One region of the Labrenzia sp. PO1 genome, then DNA from elsewhere that is predicted to be linked to it. Evidence: riboswitches for the same ligand, from Rfam matches in the RefSeq annotation. Region 1 holds a riboswitch; each other region holds the start of a gene.
What was found. Region 1 has a riboswitch for thiamine pyrophosphate ahead of thiO (glycine oxidase ThiO). Riboswitches for the same ligand answer to the same signal wherever they lie in the genome.

Region 2: another riboswitch for thiamine pyrophosphate. It lies ahead of HCG46_RS02350 (hydroxyethylthiazole kinase); the one in region 1 lies ahead of thiO (glycine oxidase ThiO).
Region 3: another riboswitch for thiamine pyrophosphate. It lies ahead of HCG46_RS06985 (ABC transporter permease); the one in region 1 lies ahead of thiO (glycine oxidase ThiO).

Annotation. Positions count from the first base shown of each region.
Region 1 covers NZ_JAAXCR010000003.1:774,818-784,399, reverse strand. The annotation lists gene HCG46_RS18485 (DMT family transporter) at 1-408, shown strand, start outside; gene HCG46_RS18480 (ROK family protein) at 483-1,376, opposite strand; gene HCG46_RS18475 (class II aldolase/adducin family protein) at 1,379-2,086, opposite strand; gene HCG46_RS18470 (DUF6030 family protein) at 2,387-3,229, shown strand; gene HCG46_RS18465 (pirin family protein) at 3,198-4,133, opposite strand; gene HCG46_RS18460 (DNA topology modulation protein FlaR) at 4,280-4,804, shown strand; TPP riboswitch at 4,852-4,972, shown strand; gene thiO (glycine oxidase ThiO) at 5,134-6,111, shown strand; gene thiS (sulfur carrier protein ThiS) at 6,095-6,292, shown strand; gene HCG46_RS18445 (thiazole synthase) at 6,298-7,071, shown strand; gene HCG46_RS18440 (thiamine phosphate synthase) at 7,068-7,673, shown strand; gene HCG46_RS18435 (LysR family transcriptional regulator) at 7,701-8,582, opposite strand; gene HCG46_RS18430 (CoA-acylating methylmalonate-semialdehyde dehydrogenase) at 8,923-9,582, shown strand, end outside.
Region 2 covers NZ_JAAXCR010000001.1:488,691-498,272, reverse strand. The annotation lists gene HCG46_RS02375 (xanthine dehydrogenase family protein molybdopterin-binding subunit) at 1-827, shown strand, start outside; gene sbmA (peptide antibiotic transporter SbmA) at 1,026-2,282, shown strand; gene HCG46_RS02365 (DMT family transporter) at 2,388-3,389, shown strand; gene HCG46_RS02360 (hypothetical protein) at 3,621-4,028, opposite strand; gene HCG46_RS02355 (Lrp/AsnC ligand binding domain-containing protein) at 4,049-4,285, opposite strand; TPP riboswitch at 4,493-4,603, shown strand; gene HCG46_RS02350 (hydroxyethylthiazole kinase) at 4,672-5,445, shown strand; gene thiD (bifunctional hydroxymethylpyrimidine kinase/phosphomethylpyrimidine kinase) at 5,482-6,288, shown strand; gene HCG46_RS02340 (TRAP transporter substrate-binding protein) at 6,290-7,396, shown strand; gene HCG46_RS02335 (OmpP1/FadL family transporter) at 7,993-9,270, shown strand; gene HCG46_RS02330 (SDR family oxidoreductase) at 9,339-9,582, opposite strand, start outside.
Region 3 covers NZ_JAAXCR010000001.1:1,512,178-1,521,759, reverse strand. The annotation lists gene HCG46_RS06995 (adenylosuccinate synthase) at 1-636, shown strand, start outside; gene HCG46_RS06990 (hypothetical protein) at 901-2,673, shown strand; TPP riboswitch at 2,755-2,861, shown strand; gene HCG46_RS06985 (ABC transporter permease) at 2,919-3,764, shown strand; gene HCG46_RS06980 (ABC transporter substrate-binding protein) at 3,787-4,728, shown strand; gene rpoH (RNA polymerase sigma factor RpoH) at 4,803-5,687, opposite strand; gene HCG46_RS06970 (RluA family pseudouridine synthase) at 5,865-6,890, opposite strand; gene HCG46_RS06965 (hypothetical protein) at 6,889-7,245, shown strand; tRNA gene HCG46_RS06960 (tRNA-Glu) at 7,381-7,456, shown strand; gene HCG46_RS06955 (DeoR/GlpR family DNA-binding transcription regulator) at 7,548-8,330, opposite strand; gene HCG46_RS06950 (hypothetical protein) at 8,479-9,582, opposite strand, start outside.

The sequences.
Region 1 (9,582 bases):
GCTTCCGGTAACATTTTTCGCACGGTGAAGTGGCCAGCAGGCGCGCGGCCGGTCAATCTTGCTCTCGGCATGATGCTGGTCGGGTTTGCGGCACTCGGATTATTTACTGCCATGGCCGGTATCCCCGTTGTGCCTGGCACCTGGTCACTGGAGGCCACTGGCCTGCTGGCAGCCCAAATAACGATATTCGCTTTTCAGTACGGGCTGTATTTCCGCCTGCAGCACACAGCCGGGCCTGTCTATCTCAGCCAGATAGGTTCCGTTGCCGCGGTGATTGGTCTTGGCCTCGGATATCTCGCCTTTGGTGAAGTGCCAAACATGGCGAAACTGGCGGCCGTCGCAGCTGTCGGGGCAGGGATTGTGCTCGTCAGCAAAGGGCGCGGCGCTGGAGCGAAAAAGTCAGGCTAGTCTTGCCATACCCCTAAGAACCGATCCCGCAACTCGCGGGATCGGTTTTTCGTCTTTGGCTTCCAGGTGATTTCTCACCCCCAGAGCCAGGCAGCTCCCCGCACACCAGAGCTGTCGCCGTGCATAGCCTTGCGGATCGGTGTCTCGAAGGTATCTGAGAAAATGTAAGGCGTCATCGCGGGCGGAAGGTCGGCATAAAGTTCGTCGATATTCGACATGCCGCCACCCAGGACGAATACGTCCGGATCGAGCAGATTTGCCGACATCGCGAGCGCACGGGCAAGACGGCTAACATAAGCCTCGTAGACGGCAGTTGCCACCACGTCGCCGGAGCGTTTCAGTGCCATGATCTCATGGCCTTTCAGCAGCGTTCCGGTCCTGTCATTGTAGTCAAGCTGAAAACCCGTTCCCGAACACCAGCGATCGATGGCGCCCTTGTGGCCGATCCAGCTGTCGGGACCCGGATACTCCTCCGGCTTTAGCCAGGGCACGGTGATCGCTCCCCATTCGCCACCGATGCCGTTGGCACCAAGATGGGCTTTCGCGTCGATGGCAATGCCCGAGCCGCTGCCTGTGCCGATGATGATCGCGTGAACGATATGCGCTCCAGCACCTGCGCCATCGGTCGCTTCGGAAACAGCCAGACAGTTTGCGTCATTCTGGATACGAACCGGGCGGCCAAGAACCCTCTGCAGGTCCTGGTCCAGGGGCTTGCCGTTCATCCAGGTGGAATTGGCGTTCTTGACCAGACCTGTCTTGGGGGAAAGCGAACCGGGAATTCCAAGACCGAGCGTTCCCGTCAGTCCGGTTGCCTTTTCGGCCGCCTCGACCAGAAAACGGACTGCTTCCAGACAACCTTCATAGTCGTCCCTGGGTGTGTCGACCCGTTGCCGGAACAGTTCCTCGCCCTCGTTGGAAAGAGCGATGATTTCGATCTTGGTTCCACCCCAGTCAATTCCCAGCCGCATTTTCAGTCCATCCGTCTTGGCAGTTCGAAGGCAGCTGTCTGGCCGTCTTCAAGTTCGCTTGTTTGTTTTCCGTAGGTTTTGAATTTTTTCAAGATTACGGTCATTTCCTCCGCATCCAGTATCACAGGTTCACCCAGGATCAGGGCTGATAGATACTGGTCTGCCAGATCTTCCACGCCTTCCGCGGTCGAAAGCGCCTTCTGCAAGGTTTCTCCACCGGCGATCTGCCCATGATTTGCAAGCAGGCAGGCGTTTCTGTCGCCAAGTGCTGAAATCATTGCCTCGGACAATCCACGGGTGCCGAAGGTGGCGTAATGGGCGCATTCAATACGGTCGCCACCGGCAAGCGCCACCATATAGTGAAATGCAGGAATACCGCGCCGGTGACAGGACAGGGCGGTCGCGCGAGGACTATGGCAATGCACCACCGCGCCGCAATCCGGCTTCGCCAGATAGAAGTCGAGATGCATCCGCCATTCGGAAGACGGTAGTGTCTCGCCGCGGTAGCAGCCCTCCCAGTCCAGCGCGACAATCTTGTCTTCAGTCAGATTTTCGTAAGGCGTTCCCGACGGCGTCACCAAAAAACCGGATTCGGTGCGTGCACTGACATTTCCTGAGGTGCCCTTGGTCAGTCCGAGACGAGGCAAGGCACGGGCTGTCTCGATGATCGCACGGCGCAGGTCAGGTGTGTCACCTGGAAAGGTGGGCATTCGGGGCCTCTTTGGTTCTGGTTCGGGTGCGAGCGTTACGTTTGGCTGCGCGACCGTGGAAGCGGCGCTTACATGACAGGTATCCGGTTGCCTTTTCAAGGTATTGGTTTGATAAATCCCGTGCCCTTGACCACTCGGTTGAGGATCGTGGTGTTAAGGGACTGAATGGCAGGTTTCGCAGACAAGCTCAGGCATTTGCTTGGATCGGCTGCAATGTCGGCAGACCGGACGGGTAGGGGAGCGCATTCCAGGTCGAGGCCGGGGCACCGTTCCAAGGGCCCGCGCTGGGCCGAGCCGGACATGGAAACTCTGTCTGAAGGAGGCGAGCCCAGGAGGCCCGGCCTGCCAACCCGCGCGTCCAGATCTCGTAAACGTGCTCAGGTGACGCCGTACTACATCTGGGGAACCCTGGCGTTGCTGGCTGCCGGTTTCGCCGTTGGCGGCCTGTTCCTGCACCTTGCCGGGCAAGGGAGTGAGGAAAGCGTTGCAACCGCCCCCTTGATGCCTGATCCGCTTTCTTCCCTGCAGTCTCCGGCCAAGCAGGTGCTGCTGGCTCCGGAACCGGAACTGTCCGCGGAGCTGAAACGCAGCTTCCTGGGCCAGCCGGATCAGCTATGCGACGAATTACGGTCTCTGGGGCTCGGAAATCCTGGTTGGAGCCGGGCACCTTTCAGTGAAGGCCGTTGGCAATGTGCATCCGACCTGGTGCCCTTGACCACACCCAGCGTCGACTACGGCTCGACAACCCTTTTCTTTCTGCTGCGCGGCCCATCGGAAAAAAGCATCGATTATCTGCGGCTGAAGCTGGTGGTGGAGGATCCGCGCCAGATGCAGATCGGCCTTGATGCGGTCTGGCTGGTGATCGACGCCCTCTCGCTTCGGTATGGCTGGACGGTTCCGGAAGTGTTTCGCGAGGCGGTTTCCGGGTTCAGGCAACTGGAGACGACACACCGGGGCGTGCGGCTGTCGGTTTCGCCGGAAGATCCAAATCTGACGGGGGACCCGCTGGCAAGCCAACGGCTCAACATCATTCTGGACTTTGGCGAGCCGGACCTTATCCGGCCCGCCGACAGGTTTGAAAAAGCACCGCCACTGGAAAGCGGCTGGAGTGTCAGGGCCCCGGACGGTCAGGCAAGGGAATGAACTCTTCCGCATCGCCGGGTACCGTATCGAAACGGCCAAGACGCCAGTCTTCCTTGGCCTGCTCGATGCGCTCTTTCGATGAAGACACAAAGTTCCACCAGATATAACGCCGGCCGTCCATCGGTTCGCCGCCAAGCACTACGAAACGAGCCGGCACGGGAGACGTGTTTTCGATCACCAGATGATCACCCGGTTTGAACACCAGCAGCTGGGCCGGATCGAAATTCTGGCCGGCGATGGTGATCTGGCCCGAGACCGTGTAAAGGCCGCGCTCTTCCCATCCGGCATCCAGCGGGATCTTCGCTCCCGGTTCCAGCGTGATATCGGCATAGAACATGTCGGACGCTGTCTTTACCGGTGCCTTATGGCCATAAAGCTCGCCCGCGATAAGTTTGACTGAAGCGCCCTTGTCGGCAAATTCCGGCTGTTCTTCGGTGCCGTGGTGCTGGAAGGTCGGATCGGTCTCTTCCAGGTGTTTGGGCAGGGCCACCCAGCTCTGCAGGCCGAACAGGGGACGTTTTTTCTGCAGGCGTTCCGGCCTCTCACGTTCGGAATGCACGATGCCCTTGCCGGCGCTCATCCAGTTCAGAGCACCGGGGGCAATCGCAATCTCCGTTCCAAGGCTGTCACGGTGATACATCTCTCCTTCGAAGAGATAGGTCACCGTCGCCAACCCGATGTGAGGATGCGGGCGCACGTCGATACCGCCGCCGACCAAAAGTTCTGCCGGGCCCATCTGGTCGAAGAAGATGAAAGGGCCAACCATCCGCCGCCTGGCAGACGGCAAGGCACGTCTTACCGAAAATCCGCCGAGGTCGGATGTCCGTGGTACGATGATCGTTTCAATCGGGTCACAGCTTGCAGCATTTCCCGGTACGGGATCAGGGCAATTCAACCAGCTCATCTGCCTCTCCATCAAAGAACATTCTGTCTTGCAAACTAGATAGGGCCTGCGAAGCCGAAGTGTCCATTGAACAGTCTGTTTCGGGTTTTCATCCCCTGCACAATCTGTATAACGACCGGCCCTTCCTTGCTTTTGTTTGGTGCGACATGAAACGCGTGATGATCGTTGGCGGCCCGGGCTCGGGCAAAAGCACGCTTGCCGTTGCCCTTGGGTGGAAAACCGGACTGCCGGTCTATCATATGGACAAGATCCACTACCGCTCCGGTTGGAACGAGCGGACGCGGGAAGAGAAAGACCGGCTGACGCATGAGGTCCATCTGAAGGATGTGTGGATCTTCGAGGGCGGTCATTCAAGCACCTATGCGGAACGTATCGAACGTGCCGACACTTTCATCTGGCTCGATGTCCCGGTGACGCGCCGCATATTTCGAGTGCTGAAACGGTCGGTGAAATACAATGGGCAAAGCCGTCCGGATCTGGCCGAGGGCTGCCCGGAGCAGTTCAACTGGCAAACTGTTGAATTCCTGAGGTTCATCTGGCGAACGAGACACTCCGCCAGAGCCAAGCTGGAGCACATCTACCGCGAACCTCCGGATCATCTGAAAGTCTATCGGTTCAATACCCTTGCCGAAATCGACGACTTTCTGGCGCGCCCCTGGCAACAAGGATGAAGGCTCATCCTGTCTCTTGACAGGTGCGCCTGACGGGCGGCACAACAGGGGCTCACCCGGGGTGCCTCCAGAAGAGGCTGAGATACTGCTGGCGCACTTGCGCAGTGCAGGGACCCGACGAACCTGATCCAGGTCATGCTGGCGAAGGGAAGGTGTTCTTGGCCAGCTGCGTTCGCCACGGCAATGCTCCAACCCGGCCACCTTTCCAAGCCGAATGTCCGAAATGCGGGCCCTTTTCCGGTCCTTGCGGAGATCCGTTGAATGCAAGCGGGCTACCAGACATTCCGTGATGTCGAACGACTGACGTCCACCCTGGCAGGAGAGGCGGAATGAAGGTCGGTATCAAAGGGGCGGGTGTCGCCGGTCTGGCACTGGCACATGAGCTTGTCTCGCGCGGTGTGCGGGTGGAGCTGCTGGAAAAACACAAGGATCTCACAGCCAGTGCCTCCTGGCTCGCAGGCGGCATGTTGGCGCCATGGTGTGAGCGGGAAAGTGCCGAGGAAGATGTTCTGCGGCTCGGGCAAGCCTCCATTGGCTGGTGGAGCAAGGTCCTGCCGGGCCAGGTTTCGCACAATGGCACGCTGGTTGTTGCCGCGCCGCGCGATACCGGCGAGTTAAGTCGCTTTGCTTCTCGAACCAGCGGCTTTGCCTGGCTCGACGCTGACGCGCTGGGCGCACTCGAGCCGGACCTCGCAGGCCGATTTGCAAAGGGGCTCCATTTTGCCGGGGAAGCCTATCTCGATCCGCGGCGGGCCCTCACGGCATTGAGGGCAAAGGTGTCTGAAAGTGGTGCCAAGGTGAGGTTAGAGGCGCAGCACTTCACCGCGGCGACCGATATTGTCGCCGATTGTACCGGCATGGCCTCGCCGGATCCGCACTTGCGTCCCGTACGCGGTGAAATGCTGATCCTCCACGCGCCGGATGTCTCGCTTTCGCGGCCGGTGCGTTTTCTGCACCCGCGCATCCCGGTCTATGTCGTGCCTCGTGACAACGGTGTCTTCATGGTCGGGGCAACCATGATCGAAAGCGGTGACCAGGGAGCGGTCAGTGTTCGGTCCACCATGGAACTTCTAAATGCCGCCTACAGCCTGCATCCGGGATTTGCCGAGGCAAAGATCATCGAAACCGGGGTGGGCCTCCGCCCGGCATATCCAAACAATCTTCCTCGTCTCACGTTTACCGGCAACACGTTGTCAGTGAACGGATTCTACCGGCATGGTTTCCTGCTTGCTCCGCATTTTGCCATGGAAGCGGCAGACAGGATCATGCAACACCTTCAGGAGAAGTCCCTTGAAGCTAACCATTAACGGCGAACCTCAGGAAGTTGTCAGCGCGACGCTGGCTGCGCTTCTGGACGAACTGGCCTATGACCACGAGTTTCTTGCAACGGCGCGCAACGGCGATCTGGTTTGTGCTGAAGAACGAAGCGATTGCTTCCTTCAAGCTGGCGACCGTATCGAGATCCTGTCGCCGATGCAGGGAGGATGACGCCCATGTTCGAAGTTTATGGCGAAAGCGTTGCGTCGCGTTTCCTGCTTGGAACTGCCCAGTACCCATCACCCCAAATTCTGTCGGACGCGGTGAAGGTATCTGGGGCTGAAATTCTGACGGTGTCCCTTCGGCGCGAAACGGCAGGAAGTGGCGGAGGCGGCCGGTTCTGGGACCTGATCCGGGAACTGAACGTCAAGGTTCTGCCCAACACTGCCGGATGTCATTCGGTGAAGGAAGCCGTCACCACCGCAAAAATGGCACGCGACCTTTTTGGTACCGACTGGATCAAGCTGGAAGTGATCGGTCATCACGACAGCCTGCAGCCGGATGTCTTTGGCCTCGTGGAAGCCGCACGTATCCTGAGCGATGACGGCTTCAAGGTGTTTCCCTATACGACGGACGATATTGTCGTCGGCGAACGGTTGCTTGAGGCGGGGTGCCAGGTGTTGATGCCCTGGTGTGCGCCAATCGGTTCGGCGAAAGGGCCGGTCAATCCGGATGCCCTTCGTGCCTATCGCAGTCACTTCAAAGGCATCCCACTTGTTGTGGATGCCGGTCTTGGCAGACCGTCCCATGCGACCGCTGTTCTGGAACTCGGTTTCGATGCGGTGCTGCTGAATACGGCTGTGGCAAAGGCCGGAGACCCTGTCGCAATGGCCAAGGCCTTTGCAGTTGCAATTGAGGCCGGTCGCCTGGCCTATGAAGCCCAACCCCTGGAACCTCGCGACATGGCGGTTCCTTCTACCCCGGTTCTCGGAATGGCGGTGTTTGAATGAAGCTCGATCCCTTTTACCTCATCGTCGACAGTTCCGACTGGATCGAGCGGCTGGTTCCGCTTGGCGTCAAACTGGTTCAACTGCGCATCAAGGACGCGAGCGACGAAGTCCTGCGCAAGGAAATCGCAGCATCCAAGAGCGCTTGCGAAAAGCACGGCTGCCAACTTGTCGTGAACGACTATTGGCAGCTCGCGATTGAACTGGACTGCGACTTTGTCCACCTTGGTCAGGAAGACCTTGCTCACGCCGATGTGGCGGCCATTCGCAAGGCGGGGCTGAAACTTGGCGTTTCGACCCATGACGGTGAGGAACTGGAAACCGCTCTTTCTATCGAGCCCGATTATGTCGCGCTGGGGCCTGTCTATCCAACGATCCTGAAAGAAATGAAATGGGCGCCCCAAGGCGTTGAAAAGGTTGGTCGGTGGAAGCGGCAGATCGGCGAATTGCCGCTTGTTGCTATTGGCGGCCTCAATCCGGAGCGTCTGCCGGGTGTGTTCGGGAACGGCGCAGATATCGCAGCCGTTGTCACCGACATCACCCGGAATGCCGATCCGGAAGCGCGCACCAGGGAATGGATAATGGCGACAGATCCCTGGCGGTAGGTGGAACTCGTTTCGCCTTCGGCCTGGTTAAACGAAAATCGCTTTATCGCGCGCGACTTGATCGCGCAGAAAATCCTGTGCCGCGGCGACATGGCGGAGAGGGCGCGAACTTTCATGTGTCACCATCCAGTAGGCCCGGTGAAGCTTTATCTCCGGGAGAACGGCGACCAGGTCCGCATTGTCGCGTGCGATAAAATCGTGAAGAATGCCGATACCGGCGCCGGACCTGACTGCTTCGGTCTGGCCAAGTGCGGAGGCGATTTCAAATCGCGCGGTCCAGTCTTTCAGGATCTCGGTGCCATAGTTCAGCGATGGCGAGTAGAGCAGGTCTTCCACGTAGCCAATAAGATCGTGGTCGATCAGATTGCTTGCGGAGGCAGGTGTTCCCCGGCTTTTCAGATAGGTTTTTGACGCATAAAGGCCGAGCGAATAGTCGATGAGCTTGCCGGCAACCAGCCTGCCTGTTTCCGGCCTGTCTATTGTCACGGCGATATCAGCTTCACGGCGGGAGAGCGAGAAGGAGCGGGGTACGGGAACGAGCTGCACCGTCAGTCCTGGATGTTTTTCCGTGAGCTTGCCAAGCCGGGGCGCAAGATACGCGACACCGAAACCATCGGGCGCGCCGATGCGAACGGTTCCGGAAATTTCCGGCGTATTGTTTGTCAGGTCGGCTTCCGCTGCCACCGCCTCGGCTTCGATCCGTTCTGCCCGGTCAAAGAACCGGCTGCCGGCTTCCGTCAGAAGGCAGCCGGATGTTGATCTGTCGAAGAGGCGTGTGCCGATGCTGTCTTCGAGGCTCGTCAGCCTGCGCGCCACCGTGGCGTGGTTGAGGCCGAGACGGCGCGCTGCCGCCAGGATTTGTCCTGTTCGAGCGATCGCGAGAAAGATGCGGATGTCGTCCCAGTTCATGTCGATTTTCTTTCCGCGATGACCAGCCCGCTCCGGTTTGTTTTTCAGCTGGTGTCAGATACCAGGCACGATGCCGCCGCGTTCATGGTGGTGAGTTCACGCCTTGCTGCACACCGGCTTTTGGTAGAGTTTCAACCGGGATGACAACCGAGGGGGATTGGACCTATCGTTTGTCTCAGACGCTTCGTGGCGTTTTATTGCATAACTTTAAAAAACGCACAACGGGTCCGGAAATCTGGCTCTTGTTTGTGGCAAAAATAAAAGTCAAAAAAGACGTCATCTCGGACGCTCGCCCAAAATCCTTTTGGCTGGTGTCAGGACATATTGGGAGAAACGCGACATGCGGAAGATCGGTCATTTTATCGGCGGCAAGCACGTGGAGGGAACCTCCGGCCGCTTTGCAGACGTCTACAACCCGGCAACCGGTGAAGTCGAGGCGCAGGTCGCCCTGGCCAGCCAGGCCGAGATGGACGCGGCAATTGCCAATGCTGCTGCCGCACAGCCTGCCTGGGCTGCCACCAACCCGCAGCGTCGCGCTCGCGTGATGATGAAGTTCGTAGATCTTCTCAACCGCGACATGGACAAGCTGGCAGAAGCTCTTTCCCGCGAACACGGCAAAACGATTCCGGACGCCAAGGGCGACGTTATCCGCGGTCTGGAAGTCGCCGAGTTCTGCATTGGTGCGCCGCATCTCCTGAAGGGTGAATTTACCGAAGGCGCCGGTCCTGGCATCGACATGTACTCCATGCGCCAGCCGCTTGGCGTCGTTGCCGGCATCACGCCGTTCAACTTCCCGGCCATGATCCCGATGTGGAAATTCTGCCCGGCGATCGCTTGTGGCAACGCCTTCATTCTGAAGCCGTCCGAGCGCGATCCGTCCGTGCCGATCATGCTTGCTGAACTGATGATCGAAGCCGGTCTGCCGGAAGGTGTTCTGAACGTCGTCAACGGCGACAAGAGCGCGGTCGATGCAATCCTGGACGATGAAACCATCCAGGCT
Region 2 (9,582 bases), on a different contig from region 1:
CGCAGACCAACGGCCAGGGCCATGCGACGGCCTACAGCCAGGTCATCGCGGAACAGTTCGGCATCTCCATCGAGGACATCGACGTTATCCAGGGCGACACCGACCGGGTGCGCAAGGGGGGCGGCACGGGTGGGTCGCGCTCCATCCCCATCGGCCTGCCGTCTGTCCGCGATGCGGGCATTGCGCTGGTCAAGAAGGTGAAGGAACTTGCCGCTGATCGGCTTGAGGCCGGGATCGAGGATCTTGAACTCGACGGTGGCATGGTTCGTGTGGTCGGAACCGACCAGCAGGTGACACTAGCCGAGATTGCAGCAGGCGCCGGGGAAACCCTGACCGCCCGCGAAGAGGTCAATCAGACCGAGGCGACCTATCCGAACGGCACCCATGTGTGCGAGGTGGAAATCGATCCGGATACCGGTGACGTTGCCATCGTCAACTACGTGATCGTCGATGATTTCGGTGTCACGGTGAACCCGCTTCTTCTGGCCGGTCAGGTGCATGGCGGTGCGGCCTCCGCACTCAGCCAGGCTCTGTGCGAACAGACGATCTACGACGAAGACGGCCAGCTTCTGACGGCTTCGCTGCTCGACTACCGCATGATCCGTGCGGCAGACCTGCCGGACATTCACTTCGAGACCCGCAACGTTCCATCGACCACCAATGCCATGGGCATCAAGGGCGCGGGTGAAGCCGGAACCATCGGCGGCTGTGCATCGGTCATGAATGCGGTGCAGAAGGCGCTGAAGGACGGGGCAGGGGTCAGTGAGCTGATCGACATGCCGGCAACCCCGCTTCGCGTGTGGGAAGCGATCCAGGCAGCAAAATAACGGAAACTGAAAAAGGCGCCCTTTCGAGGCGCCTTTTATCTTTCAGGCAGCAAGTTGACACCGGTAAAGCCCGGTTCTCAAGATTGTGTCTGTGGTTTCTTTTAAATAAACGTATGAATTATCCGGTTCTTGCCGCAATCTTGCGGTTCATCGGTGCGTGGCGCGAATCCTTCCGCTTCAAGAAATAGGATCCTCCCGTTGTTTCAGTCCTTCTTTCCCAAGCCCAAACTTTTCTTCCTGTCTGCCTTCCTCTGGTCACTTGCCGCAATCCTTGCCTGGTACGGGTTTGCTGAAGGACTGACAGAAACACTGGGCTTCGGCACGCCGCCACAGGGTGAGCAACCACCCATCGGGCTTCCCTATTTCGTTACACCTGATTTTCTTTGGTTCTACATCTATTACGGCATCTGCACGCTGCTCTTCGGCGGTTTCTGGTGGATGTTCTCTCGCGACCACCGCTGGCAGATCTGGTCGATCTGGGGCTCGTCCCTGATCATTTTCATGACCTACTACAGCGTTCAGGTGTCAGTCGCGATCAACAACTGGCGCAGACCGTTCTTCGATACGCTGCAAAACGCGCTCAATGGAGAGGAAAGCGGTGTCACCGCAGCAGACTTCTATAACCTGATGCTGATCTTCGCGCAGATTACATCGGTCTGGGTGATTCTCTATATCTTCACGCGCTTCTTCGTCAGCCACTACGTCTTCCGTTGGCGTACGGCGATGAACGACTACTACGTCGAAAAGTGGTCGAATGTGCGTCACATCGAAGGTGCCTCGCAGCGTATTCAGGAAGACACGATGCGCTTTGCTTCCATCATGGAAGGACTTGGCGTTGCATTCATCGACTCGATCATGACACTGATTGCCTTCTTGCCGGTGCTGTTTGCGCTTTCAAGTCATGTCTCGTCCCTGCCGATCGTAGGCGAAATTCCAGCGCCATTGTTCACCGCGGCAATCATCTGGTCGCTGTTTGGGACGGTTTTGCTCGGCCTTGTCGGCATCAAGCTGCCCGGACTGGAGTTCCACAACCAGCGCGTTGAGGCAGCCTACCGTAAGGAACTTGTGTACGGGGAAGATCATGAAGATCGCGCCAATCCGGCGACCTTGCGCGAGCTGTTCGGTTTTGTCCGTCAAAACTATTTCCGGCTCTACTTCCACTATCTCTATTTTAACCTGGCCCGCGGCATTTACCTTCAGTCGGACAACATCTTCTCCTATTTCATCCTCATTCCGACGATTGTGGTGGGCAAGATCACCTTTGGTATCGTGCAGCAAATCCTGACGGCCTTCAGCCAGGTGTCCTCGTCCTTCCAGTTCCTGGTGAATTCCTGGACGACGATCATCGAGCTCCTGTCCATCTACAAACGTCTGAAAGGCTTTGAGGTCTCCATTGCCGAGCGGGAGCTCGCGGTTGCCGGTGGCACCACTCCTGAACCGGGGGCGCAAGCTTAAGGTCAGGTCTGCGCAAGACGTTCAAGCCAGTTTTCTGTCCCGGCGGTTCCGCGGTCCGACGCACCGCCCGTGGCTTCATGAAGAGCGCCGGGCCTGGAAGTTGTCATGGCGTTCTTGAGCCAGAAGTCCCGTTTCTCCGGACCTCCGGCGCCTACCGGGATGACCCGGCAGGCACCTCTTATCGGAATATCGCTGAAAGTGGCCTCCACCATGGTGTTCTTCGTCATGGCAACGGCCCTCAAGATCGCCGCAGAGACGGTGCCGATCGGTGAGCTTGTGTTCGCACGGAATTTCTTCGGGCTGTTTCCGGTGCTGATCATGGTGGCGATGCGCCGGGAGTTGGGGCTCGCCTTTCGAACGGCCAACCCGCTGGGACATCTTACCCGGGCGTCCGTCGGCCTGACGGCGATGGTTTGCGGCTTCACCGCGTTGTCTCTGCTGCCCTTGCCGGATGCGACGGCGATCGGCTTTGCATCGCCGCTCTTCGTGGTGGTGCTGGCGTTTCTGCTCCTTGGCGAAAAGGTGCGGGTCTATCGCTGGAGCGCAGTCGGTGTCGGCTTTGTCGGCATTCTGGTTGTGCTGTCACCGCATCTGGGTGACGCGGAGTTGGACAGCAACTCGATGATCGGGGCCCTGATCGGCCTGACAGGAGCCGGCTTTGCCGCGCTCGCCATGATCACCGTGCGCAAATTGTGCGAGACGGAGCGCACGTCCACGATCGTTACCTGGTTTGCGGGCATGTCGTCCGTATTGTCGCTGCTCACGCTGCCGCTGGGCTTTCTGCTGCCGGGTCAGGCCTGGATCATTCCGGACCTGCCCACGGCAGGTCTGCTTCTGCTGATCGGCCTTGCGGGCGGTGTCGGCCAGATCCTGCTGACGCAGAGCTACCGGTTCGCGGATGCCTCCACCATTGCCCCGTTCGACTATGTCAACATGCTGTGGGCGATCATTGTCGGTTGGGTGGTGTTCAGCGAAACGCCTTTGCCTGCAGTGGTGCTGGGGGCGCTGATCGTGATTGCCGCCGGTATTTTCGTCATCTACCGCGAACACAAGCTCGGGCTGGACCGGACAAAGGCACGCCGGGCGTCATCGCCCTCGCGTTCGTAGGGGGAGAGACAAGAGGGCAGGTCCCGCTGTCTTCCCCGTCATTCCGGACAAGCACAGCAATGCTGTGCACCGATCCGGAATCCAGACTTATTTCGCGCCTTAGGCGCGGCATTACACAAAGAGAGAAGAGTTCGCTTTGCTCACGCTGATGCGCTGGATCCCGGATCGGCACGCAGCTTTACTGCGCTTGTCCGGAATGACGGCGAATGCGGGTGGTTTCCGAAATCGGCCTTACTGCGACTTGTATTCGAACCGCTCAACAGCGCTCTTGGTGCCGTCCTTGAAGATCAGCTGCACGCTGATCGACTGGGCCGACCCCAGGGGCAGCTCCAGATAGGGCTTGTCCTTCAGAACGACATTCTGGTTGTCCGGGTCACAGGCTTCCAGTTGCCATTCCTGCTCAATCGGGTCGTCGTTCAATCCGTAGAAGACATAGTCGATGCCGCACTTCCAGGATTCCAGGTGGGTGAAATAGATCAGCTCCTGGCCCTGCCAGTCGCGGAATGACACCCAGTTGGCTTTGGTAAGGTCCAGGATCTGCTTGATCTGCTCCGGTGGCATGCCTTGCGCGGACGCGGTCGAGCCGATCGGAGCAAGAGCGAGGGGCAGGCAAAGGGCGGCGATTTTAATGAGTTTCATGGAAATTTCCGGGTCTGAGTTCAGAAGGCCTTGAAGGTAATGATGGTTTTGGTGTCCTGAATGCCGTCGATCGGGTGGACCTTCTCGTTCACGAAGTGGCCAATGTCCGAACCGTCGTCGACATAGAATTTCACCAGAAGATCGTAGTCGCCGGAGGTGGAGTAGACTTCGGACGCAATTTCCGCATCGGCGATCGCATTGGCGACCTGGTAGGTCTTGCCCAACTGGCATTTGATCATCACGAAAAACGGTACCATGGGGCGCTCCGGGCAGTTGGTGTTTGAAGGGGGTGAACGTGTCACCTGAACCATCAGCCGGGCTGTTCGGTCAGCCAAACATGCCGGGCAACAGATTCACGAAAGCAGACTAGGACATCGCCTATCTCCTCCCGCCAGTCAATTGCCGAGTAGTCGCTCTGCACAAGCCGGGCCTTGCAATCGCACGGCCGGCTTGTTAGCAGTGCAATCATCTCATGGGGGTGCCCGGCCATCCTGGACCGGGCTGAGAGGCGGCCTGCCAACTCCTTGAACCTGATCCGGCTGATACCGGCGGAGGGATTTGAGATCATGATGCACACACCACTCCCTTCAACACGTCCTTTCCGGAATACCGGCAACGGGCTTTCTGTCGCAGGAGAGCCGTCATGAGCCTTTCCGTTGCTGCTTCCACGCAAGCCCTGGCCGCCGAACAGGTCTTCACCCTTCTGGAAAGGGTGCGGCAGAAAACGCCGCGCGTTCACGCCATCACAAACGCGGTCGCCCAGAGTTTCACCGCCAATGTGCTGCTTGCGCTCGGCGCCGTTCCTTCCATGACCATCGCGCGGGAGGAAGTTGCGGCTTTTGCCGGCGGGGCTGATGCGCTGCTGGTGAACCTCGGCACCCTTGACGAGGAACGTCGTGCGGCCATTCCGCTAGCGATCGAAGCTGCCAGGACTGCCGGACGTCCGGTTTGTGTCGATCCGGTTTTCGTCAACCGGTCTCCCGTGCGCTGCGCCTATGCACGCGAATTGCTGGGCCTGAAGCCGGATCTGGTGCGGCTCAATCCGGAAGAACTCAACGCTCTCCTGCCGGAGCGGGCGGATGCCGATGCATTGATCGAGGCCGGAACGGTTTTTGCGGTCACTGGCCCGGAAGACAGGGTCGAGAGCCGCGGCGAGGATTTCCTGCTGCGCAACGGCGATCCACTGATGTCACGCGTGACGGCCACCGGCTGTGCCGGCGGTGCGGTTCTGGCGGCGTTCCTGAGCATCGAAAAGGACAGGGCGCTTGCAGCTGCTTGCGGACTGTCCGTCTTGAACATTGCCGGCGAAATCGCGGCTAGCCGGTCAGGCGGGCCAGGCAGTCTGGTGCCGGAGTTGCTCGACGCACTCTATTGCCTGACTGACCGCGACATTGAAGCCCGTCTCAAGACCGGCTGACGCAGCCTTTTCGGCATCTACTCCCAGGAGGTTCCCATGACCGCAATTGCGGTAACCATTGCAGGATCGGATTCCGGCGGCGGAGCCGGCATTCAGGCTGATCTCAAGACCTTTTCCGCAAATGGCGTCTTTGGTGCCAGTGTTATTGCAGCCCTGACGGCGCAGAACACGCTTGGCGTCAGCGCCATCCATGATGTGCCACCGGAGTTCGTGCGGGCCCAGATGACGGCCGTCTTCTCGGACCTTGCCGTCAAGGCGACAAAGATCGGCATGCTGTCGCGTGTCGATACGATCGAGGTGGTAGCTGAAGGACTTCGGGAACACGAGACAGGCCCGGTTGTGCTTGACCCGGTGATGGTGGCTGCCTCCGGTGACCCGTTGCTTGCCGACAGTGCGGTCGACACGCTGATTGCCTTGCTGCTGCCGCTGGCCGATATTGTTACCCCGAACCTGCATGAAGCTGCCCGCATGTTGCTGGGCGACGTCGCCGCGGACGAAACGCAAATGCAGGCGCAGGCAGAACGTCTGCTCGGTCTTGGAGCCAACGCGGTTCTGCTCAAGGGCGGGCACGGGTCTGGCGCGAATAGCGCCGATCTGCTTCTGGATCGCAACGGCAATGCGGTCTGGCTCAGGTCAGAGCGGATCAAGACCGACAACACGCATGGCACCGGTTGCACCCTGTCATCCGCGATTGCCTCGGGTCTCGCCAAGGGGCAGGACATGGAAGCGGCCGTCAGGTCCGCCAAGTCCTATATTCAGGCTGCCATCGCCGCTGCCGACACGCTTCACATTGGCAGTGGTCACGGGCCAGTCCATCATTTCCACGCGTTCTGGAGCAAGTGAGATGACCGATCAGCCAAAGACCGAAACCGGACGGATCAGCCGTCGCGGACTTCTGGGGGCTTCCGCCGCCGCCGGTGCAAGCGCATTGGCCGCCCCGGCGGTGGCGCAGGAGCAGGCGACGCTGGAATGGAAGATGGTCACATCCTGGCCAAAGAACCTGCCGGGGCCCGGGGTCACGGCGCAGCGCATTGCCGACAGGATCGAGCTGATGTCCGGTGGTCGCCTGCGCGTTCGGCTTTATGCTGCAGGGGAACTGGTGCCGGCTCTGGGCGTGTTCGAGGCGGTCTCGGCGGGGACGGCGCAGATGGCGCACACGGCCTCGTTTTTCTGGCAGGGCAAGATCCCGGCTTCGGTCTATTTCACCGCCATCCCTTTCGGTTTGTTGCCGCATGAGCATATCACCTGGATTGAGCAGGGGGGCGGCCAGGCGCTTTGGGACGAGCTTTATGCCCCGTTCGGACTAAGGCCCGTAATGGCCGGCAACACCGGGGTCCAGATGGGGGGCTGGTTCAAGCGCGAAATCAACACTCTTGACGATCTCAAGGGGCTGAAGATCCGCATGCCGGGCCTTGGCGGCGAAGTGATGCATCGGCTTGGAGCGACGCCAGTCAGCCTGCCGCCTGCAGAGTTGTTCCAGGCGTTGGACAGCGGCGTGCTGGACGCCACCGAATTCCTGGGTCCCTGGTCGGACAGGGCAATGGGGTTCCAGAAAGCAGCCAAGTCCTACTACACGCCGGGGTTCCATGAACCCAACGGCACCGGTGAAGCGCTGTTCAACAAGGTGGCGCTGGAAGGTCTGCCGGAAGACCTTGGCGCCATCGTTCTGGAGGCCTGCAAGGCAGAAAACGGCCGCTCGCTTGCAGAAAGCGATTGGGAGAATGCAGGCGCACTGAAGCTCCTGCAGGAAGAAGACGGCGTTACCGTCCGTCCTTATCCGGACGACGTTCTGGATGCTTTGCGGGAGACTTCGGCAGTCGTGCTGTCCGAGTTCGCGAGCAAGGATGCGCTTAGCCAGAGGATCTACGACAGTCATATGGCTGCGCGGGCACGCCTTGCCCCCTGGAGTGACGTTGCCATGCGCCGCTTCCTCGAAGCTCGCGACAGCTAGGCTTGCCGCTTGAGGCTGCAAACAAGGAATGGAGTGCGGTCCTGGACCATCTCTTTCTGCGAGCCGGTGCAACCGACCGGTTCGCAGCTTGCAACCTGCCTTGCCGGAAAAGCTGTAATTGGCCGGGCAGTTGCGCGTCGCCTGCTGACAAACTTCCTGACAAAAATTCAATTTCGAAAGGAAAGGCTACCGCGCAACGGTGTGCCGACGCGATTTCCGTTAGGAAAGGTGATTGGCGTTTTTACCAAGGAATATCAAGGAACTTGTCCTACAAAAGATCCACATTCCGTCACGAAACCTGTGGCAAAGCCGCAACGATTCACCGTTAAATTACGTTATCGGAAACTGACATTTCGGGTGCCTGTTTTTTAGGCAAATGTCTGAAAGTGTGTCGGTGCGATGACGAAGAGACTCTGAACCTGTCGTTTTTGAAGTGTTTTGAATGTCTACGCAGCAATACCTACCAGAAAAGCCGCGCATTTCGCATTGCAGCATGAAAAAACGGCCGCATAACTGACGTAAATATTCAGTTGAAACGGACGGCATTCTCCTAAAACCCTGTCTCAGGTTGTCATCACACATCCGGTGGCTAGGGGATGGGAGGAAACTCAATGCCGTGGGTAAACAAGAAATCAGTTCTACTTGCTTCTACAGCTGTAGCTCTATCAATGGTTGCAGGTTCTGCGTTCGCGGGTGGTTTCGCACTTAGAGAGCAGAGCTCGTACTTTCAGGGTATGTCTTTTGCCGGGTATGGTACGTCCGGCGGTTCGATCTCTTCGATGTACTGGAACCCGGCGTCGCTTATCGGCGCTCAGCAGGGTCTCACCATCGAAGCGCATAATACGGGGCTCTTTCCAAGTTCGGATATCAACGGCACGCTGTCCGGCGGGTTCCTCGGTACGTCTTCGATCGGCAGTGGCGACATTGCTTCCGACGCGTTCATTCCCGCTTCCTACGCAGCCTACCGGTTGAATGAAAAGCTGATCTTCGGTGTCGGTATCAACGCACCCTTCGGCCTGTCGACAAAACCGGAGCAGAACTGGGCAGCCCAGTTCTATTCCCGTTCGTCTTCCGTGTTCTCGTTGAACGTCAACCCGACGGTTGCGCTTCAGATCAACGACATGTTCGCGATCGCGATCGGTGTTCAGGCGCAATACCTGGACGTGTCGCTGAAATCCGCCGACGCCACTTCCGGAGCGGGCTTCCCCCGTTCGAACCAGATCACTGGTGATGACATCGGTTTCGGTGTGACGGCTGGTCTGACGGTGCGACCGTTCGAGGGGACTGAAATCGGACTTGGATATCGCTCCGGTGTCGGTCACGATCTCGACGGCGACCTGTTCGCCGGTGGTGTCACAACGGCGATCGGCCTGGGTGTCGTTACGCCGGACATGATCAACCTTTCCGCAAAACAGAAGGTGACCGACAAGATCCGCGTTCTTGGAACGGTGGAATGGACCAACTGGAGCCGGCTCAAGTCGCCACGTGCGATCAACGACGCAACCGGCGCAGAGGCCACCGTCCTGCACTTCAACTATGACGACGGCTGGTTCTTCTCTCTGGGCGGTGAATACGACTTCAACGAGAAGCTGACCTTCCGCGGTGGTGTCGGTTACGAAATCTCGCCGATCGACGAAAAGATCCGCTCCACGCGTCTGCCGGACAATAACCGCTGGTGGCTGTCGGCTGGTGCCAGCTACACCTTCAACGAGCACCTGGCGTTCGATGTCGGCTACACGCACATCATTCCGGAATCGACCGATATCAACATCGATTCCAGTCACCAGGACTACAACGCGGCATTCGGTACCTATTCGGGGGATGTTGACAGCAGCGTCAACATCATTTCTGCCGCGCTGCGCTACAAGTTCTAATCAGAAAGATCAGCCATTCAGCAAAGGCCGGGGCATATGCTCCGGCCTTTCTTCATGACTTTGGACGCTTAGAACGCCGCCGGATAGAGCCCGCCATCCATCAGGATGTTCTGGCCGGTGATGTAACCGGCGTGGCGAGAGCACAGGAAAGCGCAGGTCTGGCCGAACTCCTCGGCTGAACCGAAACGTCTTGCCGGGATTTCCGCTGCCTGTGCCGCCCGGACATCCTCGATGCTTTTGCCTGACTGCTGCGCGGCGCGCTCGAAGCCGCCTTTCAGACGGTCGGTGTCCATCTTGCCGGGCAGCAAGTTG
Region 3 (9,582 bases), on a different contig from region 1:
TTCGAAGGTGCACAGGGCGCGTTGCTCGACATCGACCACGGCACCTATCCCTTCGTGACGTCGTCCAACACGGTCGCCGGCCAGGCTGCGGCAGGCAGTGGCCTTGGCCCGAATTCGATCAACTATGTGCTCGGTATTACCAAGGCCTATACGACACGCGTCGGCGAGGGCCCGTTCCCGACCGAACTGAAGGACGAGATCGGCGAGTTCCTCGGTACGCGCGGCCATGAGTTCGGTACGGTTACCGGCCGCCGCCGCCGCTGCGGGTGGTTTGACGCTGTGCTGGTGCGCCAGACCGTCTGCACCTCGGGCATCACCGGCATCGCGCTGACCAAGCTGGATGTTCTGGACGGTCTTGATGAAATCAAGATCTGCATCGGCTACGAACTGGATGGTGAGCGCATCGATTATCTGCCGGCTTCGCAGGGTGCCCAGGAGCGCGTGAAGCCGATTTACGAAAGCCTGCCGGGCTGGAAGGAATCGACCGAAGGTGCTCGCACCTGGGCCGATCTGCCGGCGCAGGCGATCAAATATGTGCGTCACGTCGAAGAACTGATCGGTGCTCCGGTCGCTCTTCTGTCGACAAGTCCGGAACGGGACGACACAATTCTTGTGCAGAATCCCTTCCAGGATTGAGATCTGTGACGTTAGAAGCACATTATTAAGGACTGCGGTTGCGTGCTGCGAATCACCGCACGCAACCACCTTTCGTTTTCGGCGTTCCATGTGTGTGCCGAACAAACAATCTGTGTTAGGAAAAGGGTACTGCGAGGTTCTCTGTCGCGGCGAAGTTATTGAAGAAATAGCACCGGTTTTCGAAAAACTTGCTATAAGCCTGAGAATGAAACGAAATCTCGGGCCCGCAGAACAGATCCTTGCAGTCGGCCGGTAGGCAGGAAGATGGCTGATTACTATTCAATTCTGAAGAAAACGATCGCGTCTTTACCTGAAAACAATGGTGCTGCACGCAGAAGCGTTTACAGCCGTGCGCGCAATGCCATCGTCAATCAGCTGAAAGCCTATGAGCCGCCGCTGGCGCCGTCCGAGATCACGGCCGAGCAGCTGCGTCTGGAAGAAGCCATTCGCAAGGTGGAAGCCGAAGCCGCCCGCGAAAGCCTCGGTCTCAGCCCCACTGTTCCGAAGGTCGAAACGCCGACCCCGGCGCCGCAGGTTTCCGCGCCGCCGGTGACACAGCCTCCGGCTGAACCGGTGGCAGAGGCTGCGCCGGAAGCGCCTGCGCCTGCGCCACAGGAACCTGAAACAACTGCAGCACCGGTGGTGGATACCCCGGCTCCGTCACCCTTGAAGGAAACCCTGACACAGGCCGAAGCGCTTGGCACCGCGGCCAGCCAGGCTGTTCACCACGCCAAGGAAGCTGCCGACCCGGGCGCTGCGCCTTTGCGCCAGGAGCCCTCTTTCGGCGGACCTGTGCAGCCGGAACAGACAGATGATGGCCTGTTCGAGCCTGCAGATAACGTCGGTGCGGCCGATCCCGCCGATCAGGCTTATCCTGGCGACGAGACAGCCAAGCCGAAGGACAAGTCGACCTCCAAGAAAAGCCGCTCCAAGCGCGCCAAGCCGAGTGCTTCGGATGCGCTGCGTGGTGATTCTTCCGGCAGCCGCACCGTTCCGATCGCGATTGCTGCGGGTGTCCTGTTGCTGGTGCTCCTGGGCGCCGGAGCCTATTTCCTGATGCCTGCGGGCGATGAGACAGCCGACAGCGGCAACGTGCCGGTCGCGTCTTCTTCGCAAACGCCTGTCGATACGCAGCCGGACACCACGCCGGAGCCTTCGACCGCTGCCCCTGCCGGAGAAGGTGAAGAGCCTTCGAAAAACACCGACCGCCTGTTGAACGAAGGCGAGACGGATGTGGTTGCCCCGGATGCACGCACGGTAACGACGACGACGATTACCGGACAGTCTGATTCGCCTGCGCCGGCCGATACACCGCAGGTCGATACACCAGCTTCCGCTGCGCCCGAACCTTCCCAGCCGTCCATCGTGACGAGCGGAGAAAACGATCAGTCTTCTGCGACCACCGAAAGCCCGATTGCGGTGCCGGAAGACAATCTCTCGGCCATTTCGCCTGACGAAACTTCACCGGCTCCGTCCGCCACGGCGGCGGATTCCTCGGTGCAGCGCTCTATCCTTTACGAAGAAGGGGAAGAGTCCGGCGGTGCCGGAACGGCTGCGCAAGGCGCTGTCGTTTGGGGTGTCGATGAAGAAACGAATCTGGACGGCAAGGCTCTCGCGGTTCTGAGCGCCTCCATTGAAATCCCCGAGCGGGATGTGAAGGTCGACATTCGCATCAAGCCGAATGACGATACTTCCTTGCCCGCCAGCCATCTGGTCGAGATCAAGTACGAGTTCCCGGAAAACTTCGCTCCGGGTGACGTCGTCAACGTGCCAGGCCTGGTCATGAAGCCTACGGAAGAAGCTCGTGGCGATGCTCTGATCGGCGCTTCCGTGAAAGTGTCTCCGGGCTTTTTCTGGATTGCCCTTTCCAGCTTGCCGAACGAGCAGCAACGCAATCTCGCCCTGCTGCGTGAACGCGGCTGGATCGACATTCCGATGCTTTACGAAAACGGCAAGCGCGGCATCCTGACCCTGGAAAAGGGAACCGCCGGTGCAGAAGCCGTAGAAAAGGCGATCACGTCCTGGCAAGCCGGCTAAGCGCCAGCCTGCCGCCTTTCAAAATCTGAAGAAGCCGCCTCACGGCGGCTTGCCTTTTTCCGTCACACAAGGCATGGTCCGCCTTGGTCCGAGGGGTGTTCCGGTTACCGGAGCTGAGATGGCGTAATGCCGAACCCTTAGAACCTGATCCGGGTCATGCCGGCGAAGGGACGGAATCCTTAGCCTATTCCCGGATCTCCATTGTCATTTTCGGCTTGTCCGAAGACGGGAGATCCTATGCGTACTTGTCTGCGACCACTGCGGTCGCCGCACATCCGAATGCCGGTATCGGCTTTCATGCGTTCCTGTTGGCCAACGGCGGCGGGGGCTGCTGGATGATGGCGTTTGTGAAAGCTGTTGCCAGGACCATACTCGGCCTGCTGCTGACTGTCGCAATCTGGGCGGCTATCGTCCATGTGTTCGACACCCAGCATTATATCCTGCCGGGTCCGGACCGCGTCTTTACGGCCTTTGTCAAACACGCAGGCTTCCTTCTGCATCATGCCGGCATCACCGCCTATGAGACGGTGCTCGGGTTTGTGCTGGGGGCAGCCGCCGGGGCATTGCTTTCCGTTCTTTTGTGGCTGTTTCCGATTGCTGCAAGATTTGCCATGCCGCCCATTCTGGTGACGCAGGCCCTGCCTGTTTTCGCAATCGCGCCGATCCTGGTGCTCTGGCTCGGTTTCGGGCTGGCCTCCAAGATCGTCGTCATCATCCTGGTCATCTTCTTCACGGTCACATCGACGTTTTTCGATGGCCTGCAGCGGCTTGACCCGGGTTTGTGCGATCTCGCCCGGCTTTATCGTCTGTCTCGCCTGAAGGAACTCTGGTTCTTTCGCCTGCCGTCAGGCTTGCCGGCGTTTGCCTCCGGCCTGCGGGTGGCCGCGGTGTTCGCTCCCATGGGGGCGATCATCGGCGAATGGGCCGGGGCAAAAGGAGGCCTTGCCTTCATCATGCTTCAAAGCAGCAACCGGATGCAGGCGGACATGATGTTCGCCGCCCTGATCCTGCTCGCGGCGATGGTGCTGATCATGCGCTTTGCCGTGAACCATCTCACCCGACTTCTTGTTCCCTGGCAGCCGCTCACCTAGCTGCCGCTTTACGGAGGACCTTATGAAAAAACAAATCCTGTCACTAGCATTGGCCGCCGGGCTGCTGGCATCGGGGCCGGTACAGGCCAGTGAGAAACTGACCTTGCTGCTCGACTGGTTCATCAATCCGGATCACGCGCCGCTGGTAACTGCGCAGACCAAGGGTTTCTTCGAGGCAGAAGGCCTCGAGGTTGAGATCATCGAACCGGCGGACCCGGCGATGCCGCCGAAACTGGTTGCTGCCGGGCAGGGCGATATCGCGGTGTCCTATCAGCCGACGCTTCATGCGCAAATCGAGGAAGAGCTGCCGCTGAAATGGATCGGTACGCTGGTGGAGACGCCCCTCAATTCGCTCATCGTGCTCAAGGACGGCCCGATACAGGAACTGAAGGACCTCAAGGGCAAGAGTGTCGGCTTTTCCGTTTCCGGCTTCGAGGACGCGATGCTGGGCCAGATGCTGCGTTCGGCCGGTTTGACCATGGATGATGTGGAGCTGGTGAACGTGAATTTCGCGTTGTCAGGCTCTCTGCTTGCCGGTCAGGTGGATGCGGTGATCGGCGCATATCGCAATTTCGAGCTCACCCAGCTCGAAATCGAAGGCAAACCCGGCAAGGCTTTCTTCCCCGAAGAAAACGGCGTGCCGATCTTTGATGAGCTGATCTATGTCGTCAACAAGGACAAGACGGACGATCCACGCTTCGCCAAGTTCCTGGCAGCCGTGGAAGCGGCCACGATCTATCTGAGCAATCACCCGGAAGAAGCCTGGAATGCCTTCATAGAAGCGTATCCGAACCTCAATGACGAGCTGAACAGGCGGGCATGGTTCGATACGTTGCCGCGGTTCGCCAAGCGTCCCGCTGCACTTGATGAAGGCCGCTACCAGCGCTTTGCGGAATTCATGGCCGAAGCCGGTCTGATCAGCAAGGTCGTGCCGGTGGAGAGCTACACAGCCGAAATCCGCTGAACATCAGCTTAGGCAAAAGAAAAGCGCCGGAGCACAGCTCCGGCGCTTTTTTGGGTTCTCTTTGTCCGAGTGCCTCAGGCGGCGGGCTGGTCCATTGTCCGGGCGCTGTTGCGCACGGCTTTCTGAACCTTTTCGAAAGCGCGAACCTCGATCTGGCGGACGCGCTCGCGGCTGACGCCGAATTCGCCCGAAAGGTCTTCCAGCGTCATCGGGTCTTCGGCCAGGCGACGTGCTTCAAAGATGCGCCGTTCGCGCTCGTTGAGCACGTCCATCGCGTCGTTCAGCATTTTGCGACGCATGTCCAGCTCTTCCTGATTGGCAAGCAGGGTTTCCTGACTGTCGCTTTCATCGACAAGCCAGTCCTGCCATTCACCGGCATCAGCTTCCGCGCGCACGGGCGCATTCAGGCTGGCATCGCCGCCCAGACGGCGGTTCATGGACACCACTTCCTCCTCGGACACCCCGAGTTTGGTGGCAATCTCAGAGACCTGATGCGGCTTCAGATCGCCTTCGTCCAGCGCCTGGATCTTGCCCTTGAGGCGACGCAGGTTGAAGAACAGGCGTTTCTGGTTGGCCGTGGTCCCCATTTTCACGAGGGACCATGAGCGCAGGATGTATTCCTGGATAGCCGCCTTGATCCACCACATGGCATAGGTCGCGAGCCGGAACCCCTTGTCCGGTTCAAAGCGCTTGACCGCTTGCATCAGGCCGACGTTGCCTTCGGAAACGACTTCTCCGATCGGTAGGCCATACCCGCGGTAACCCATGGCAATCTTGGCGACGAGGCGTAGATGGGAATTGACTAGGCGTTCTGCAGCTTCAGGGTCTTCATGCTCTTTGTAGCGCTTGGCGAGCATGTACTCTTCCTGCGGCTGAAGCATCGGAAACTTGCGGATCTCGTCCAGATACCGGCTGAGACCGCCTTCCCCTGCTGTAAGCGTCGGAACGTTCTGGGCCATAACATGCACCCCCTTTCGTCAAGTTTGCGACCCCTTCCTCCCGCTGCCCCGCAGTGATACGCAAGCAAGCCATTTTTGAGGGAAGGCGGACGCACAATAGTGTCCGTACAGGCACACAGAAGCTTCTAATATAGGTCCAAATTGGCCGATTGCATGGTCAGAAAACGAAAACGCATCCTAAAATTTTTGTAATCCGGACAAAAGATTTGCGAAATCATCCGGGTAAGGGCTCTCAAAGCGCAAGGTTTTACCATTTGCCGGGTGTTCGAAAGCCAGCAGGCCGGCATGCAGGGCTTGCCTGTGAAAACCGTTCACGAGGCTTTTGAGCGGCTCATCGAGCCTGTTTGCCTTGGTCTTGAAACCCGACCCGTAATCATCGTCTCCGATCAGCGGATGGCCAATGTGGGCCATGTGAACGCGGATCTGGTGGGTGCGTCCGGTTTCAAGACGGCATTCCAGCAGCGAGGCGAGCGCAGGCTGTTCGGCATTGCCGAAGCGCTCCTTCACCTGCCAGTGGGTAATGGCGTGGCGGCCGGAAGTCTTGACGACGGCAATCTTCTGACGGTTTGCCTGTGAGCGGGCCAGATTGGCGTTGATCGTGCCTTTCAGGCCGGAGGGTGCTCCCCAGACCAGAGCCGAATAGGCGCGTTCCAGCGGTCCGGTGCGGCCGTGGTCGGCAAACTGGGCTGCAAGGCCCTTGTGGGCCTGGTCGGTCTTGGCGACGACAAGCAGTCCGGAGGTGTCCTTGTCGATCCGGTGAACGATGCCGGGGCGCTTCACGCCGCCGATGCCGGAAAGGCTGTCACCGCAATGATGGATGAGTGCATTGACGAGGGTGCCGGTCCAGTTGCCGGCGCCAGGATGGACGACAAGCCCCGCCGGTTTGTCGACCACGATAAGGTGTTCGTCCTCAAAGACGACCGAGACGGGGATGTCCTCGCCCTTGGGCTCGGGGTCTTCCGCCTGCGGCAAAGTGAGGGTCAGGGCATCGCCTTCATTGACCCGGTATTTCGGCTCCACTATTTTCGCGCCGCCGACGGTGACGTCCCCGGACTTGATCAGGGACTGGATCCTGTTGCGGCTAAGGGCTTCCAGATGAGCCGCCAGCACCGCATCCAGCCGTTTCCCGGCATCGGCTGCATCAACTGTTAAACTGAAATCCTGGTCCAGACCGGCCGGATACTCGAGGGAATTGTCTGTCATGTCACAACCTGATTATCGGGATGAGGGGCCGGGTGAAAAGCCGCTTGATCCTGCGGCCGAACGCATCCAGGCCAAGCTGAAGCGTCTGTTGCTCGGCTCGTCCCTCGTCATGATCGCCGGCTTTATCGCTGTCTTTGCAGCAATTCTCTACAAGATCAACTCCAATAAGTCCGATGTTTCAGCCGATCAATATGCTGCAACAGTGGCAGTTGGCGCTGACGCGGAAATTTTGCAGGCCGACCTTTCGAACGGTCTCTTGCTGGTTCTGGTGCGCGAAGGCAGCAAGACGGCGCTACTGCGCTTCGATCCTGTCACGGGCAAGCAACTGGGTCGCACGGATTTTGTCGCGCGCTGACGTAGCGTCGCGCATACGGCGCGCGGTTATGAACAGGCATGTGACAGAAAAATGAAAATTAGGGCTTGCGTCTTTTGTCATGCAGCCGTATACGCACGGTCCTCGGCTTGAGGCACTGAGCTTCTCAAGCCCCGCGCGCCCATCGTCTAGCGGTCTAGGACGCCGCCCTTTCACGGCGGAAACACGGGTTCGAGTCCCGTTGGGCGTGCCATTTTTCCCCAAGGCACAAACAGCATATCCACATCCTGCGCACAGGGTTCTCCACCCGTTTGTGCACCGGTTACACGGAGTGCTGTGTTCGATCAGCTGGCAGTGCTGTCTTCCTGCTGGCCGGTCTCGATCAGCTCGACTTCCGCGTCTTGCGCGATCTGCGCGAAGTCTGGCGAGGGGCAATAATCCGTCACGAAAGTAGTGACCTGTCGCAGGTGTCCGACACGGACCGGTGCAGTGCGCTCGAACTTGGTGCTGTCGGCGGCCAGAATGACGTGCCTGGCGTTGTCCATGATGGTCTTGGTGACTTTCACTTCCCGGTAGTCGTAATCGAGCAGGGAGCCGTCGGGATCGATCGCGGAAGCGCCGATGACGGCAAAATCGACCTTGAATTGGCGCATGAAGTCCACCGCGGCCTCGCCGACAATGCCGCCGTCGGAATGGCGCAACACGCCACCGGCAATCACCACCTCGATCTGGGAATAGCCGCGCATCAGGCTGGCGACGTTGATGTTGTTGGTGATCACCATCAGGCCGCGATGCTGGAGCAGCGCCTGTGCGACCGCTTCCGTGGTGGTGCCGATGTTGATGAAGATGGACGCGTTGTCGGGAATGAGCGAGGCAACCTTCTCGCCGATGTCTGCCTTTTCCCTGCTGGAGATGATCCTGCGGGCCTCGTAGCCGACATTTTCGATGCCGGACGACAGCAGGGCCCCGCCATGGGTGCGCGCCAGCAGGCGCCGGTCGCAAAGCTCGTTGAGGTCCTTGCGGATCGTCTGCGGGCTGACATCAAACCGCCGGGCGAGATCGTCGACGCTGACGCGGCCCATCTGCCGTGCGAGTTCGAGAATGGCGTTGTGGCGTTCGATCAACATGTACGGCAGACTCATCCTGTGCATGACGGGCTGGCTGCGTTCCTGCATCTGCAAACGGAAATGCGGGCGAGGAGCAACAGCGCGTCAGGTTCGTTCAATATTCGGACGAATGTCCATCGGACTAGATGACCGGAGCGACCTGCTCAGATCAAGCCACATCTTTCTTTTTTTGTTTCGTGGCTTTCGTTTTCCGGTCGCTGTCTTGCGCGGCGCCTGTGCTTGCCGGCGTTGTTTCCGCTTCCGGCTTTGGCTTGTTCCGGCTGGAGGCAACGATCCTGCTTACCAGCGCTTCAGCCGCGTTGGCGATATCGCCGGATCTTGATTGAGCTTGTGTCGTGCCCTGGTCCGCGTCGGCCTGCAGATTTTCCTTGGAGGATGTCTCAGGCCGGTTGCGATCTTCCGGTGGGCTGTCCTTGGTCTGAAAAGAAACCGGGACGAAAGGCGGTGCCGGCTTTGCGGGAGCGCTTGCGGCAGAAGCATTGACGGCTGGAGACGCCTGACCGGTCAGCTTTTCGGCAAGGGCGCGGAAATCGCGGCGCAGATCCACGAGAGCAGGAACCGAGGACAGGTCCTTCTGCAGCTTTGCCATCTGGGCGGTGATCCGCTGAAGCGCACGGTCTTTTTCAGCAGCGTCGGCCTGGTAGCGGGCAGCTTCGCCGGAAAGCTTTTCCAGCTCGGCATCAAGATGTTTCTGGCGCTCGTTTTCCGGGAGCCTGGCTGCGTCCAGCATCAGCGACAGACGGGTGACTTCAGCCTGTGCGGACACATAGTTGGATTCGGTGTCAACCAATTGGGCTTCCAGTTCGGCGAGCCTCGTCTTGGCGGTTTCGCTGCGCGCTGCATCCATCTGGCCTGCAACAGTCGGCTCATACCGGGCCAGCTTGGCCTTCAAAGTGGCAACTTCCGCTTCAAGTCCGGTTATTGTGGCAAGTGCCATGGTGCCGGACGCCGGCAGCCAGCCGCTGTCGTCTTCTGCGGGTTCTTCCGGCTTCGCCTCGGCAGGCGTGTCTTCGGGGGTCTTGGTCCAGCTTTCCGCAAGAGCCCGTTCGGCTTCCGACAGCTTCTTTTTCAGGGAGGTCACTTCGGACGACAGCATGTCGACAGCGTGCTGATCACTTGCCTGGGCGGCGACCTTGGCTTCCAGGCCGGAAATCGTTTGCTTGTGAGATTTCGTCAGCGCTTCAACTTCCGCCCGCATCCGCGTGGTTTCGAGCTGAAACTTCGCAGCCTTCTCACGCTCGTTGTCGAGACG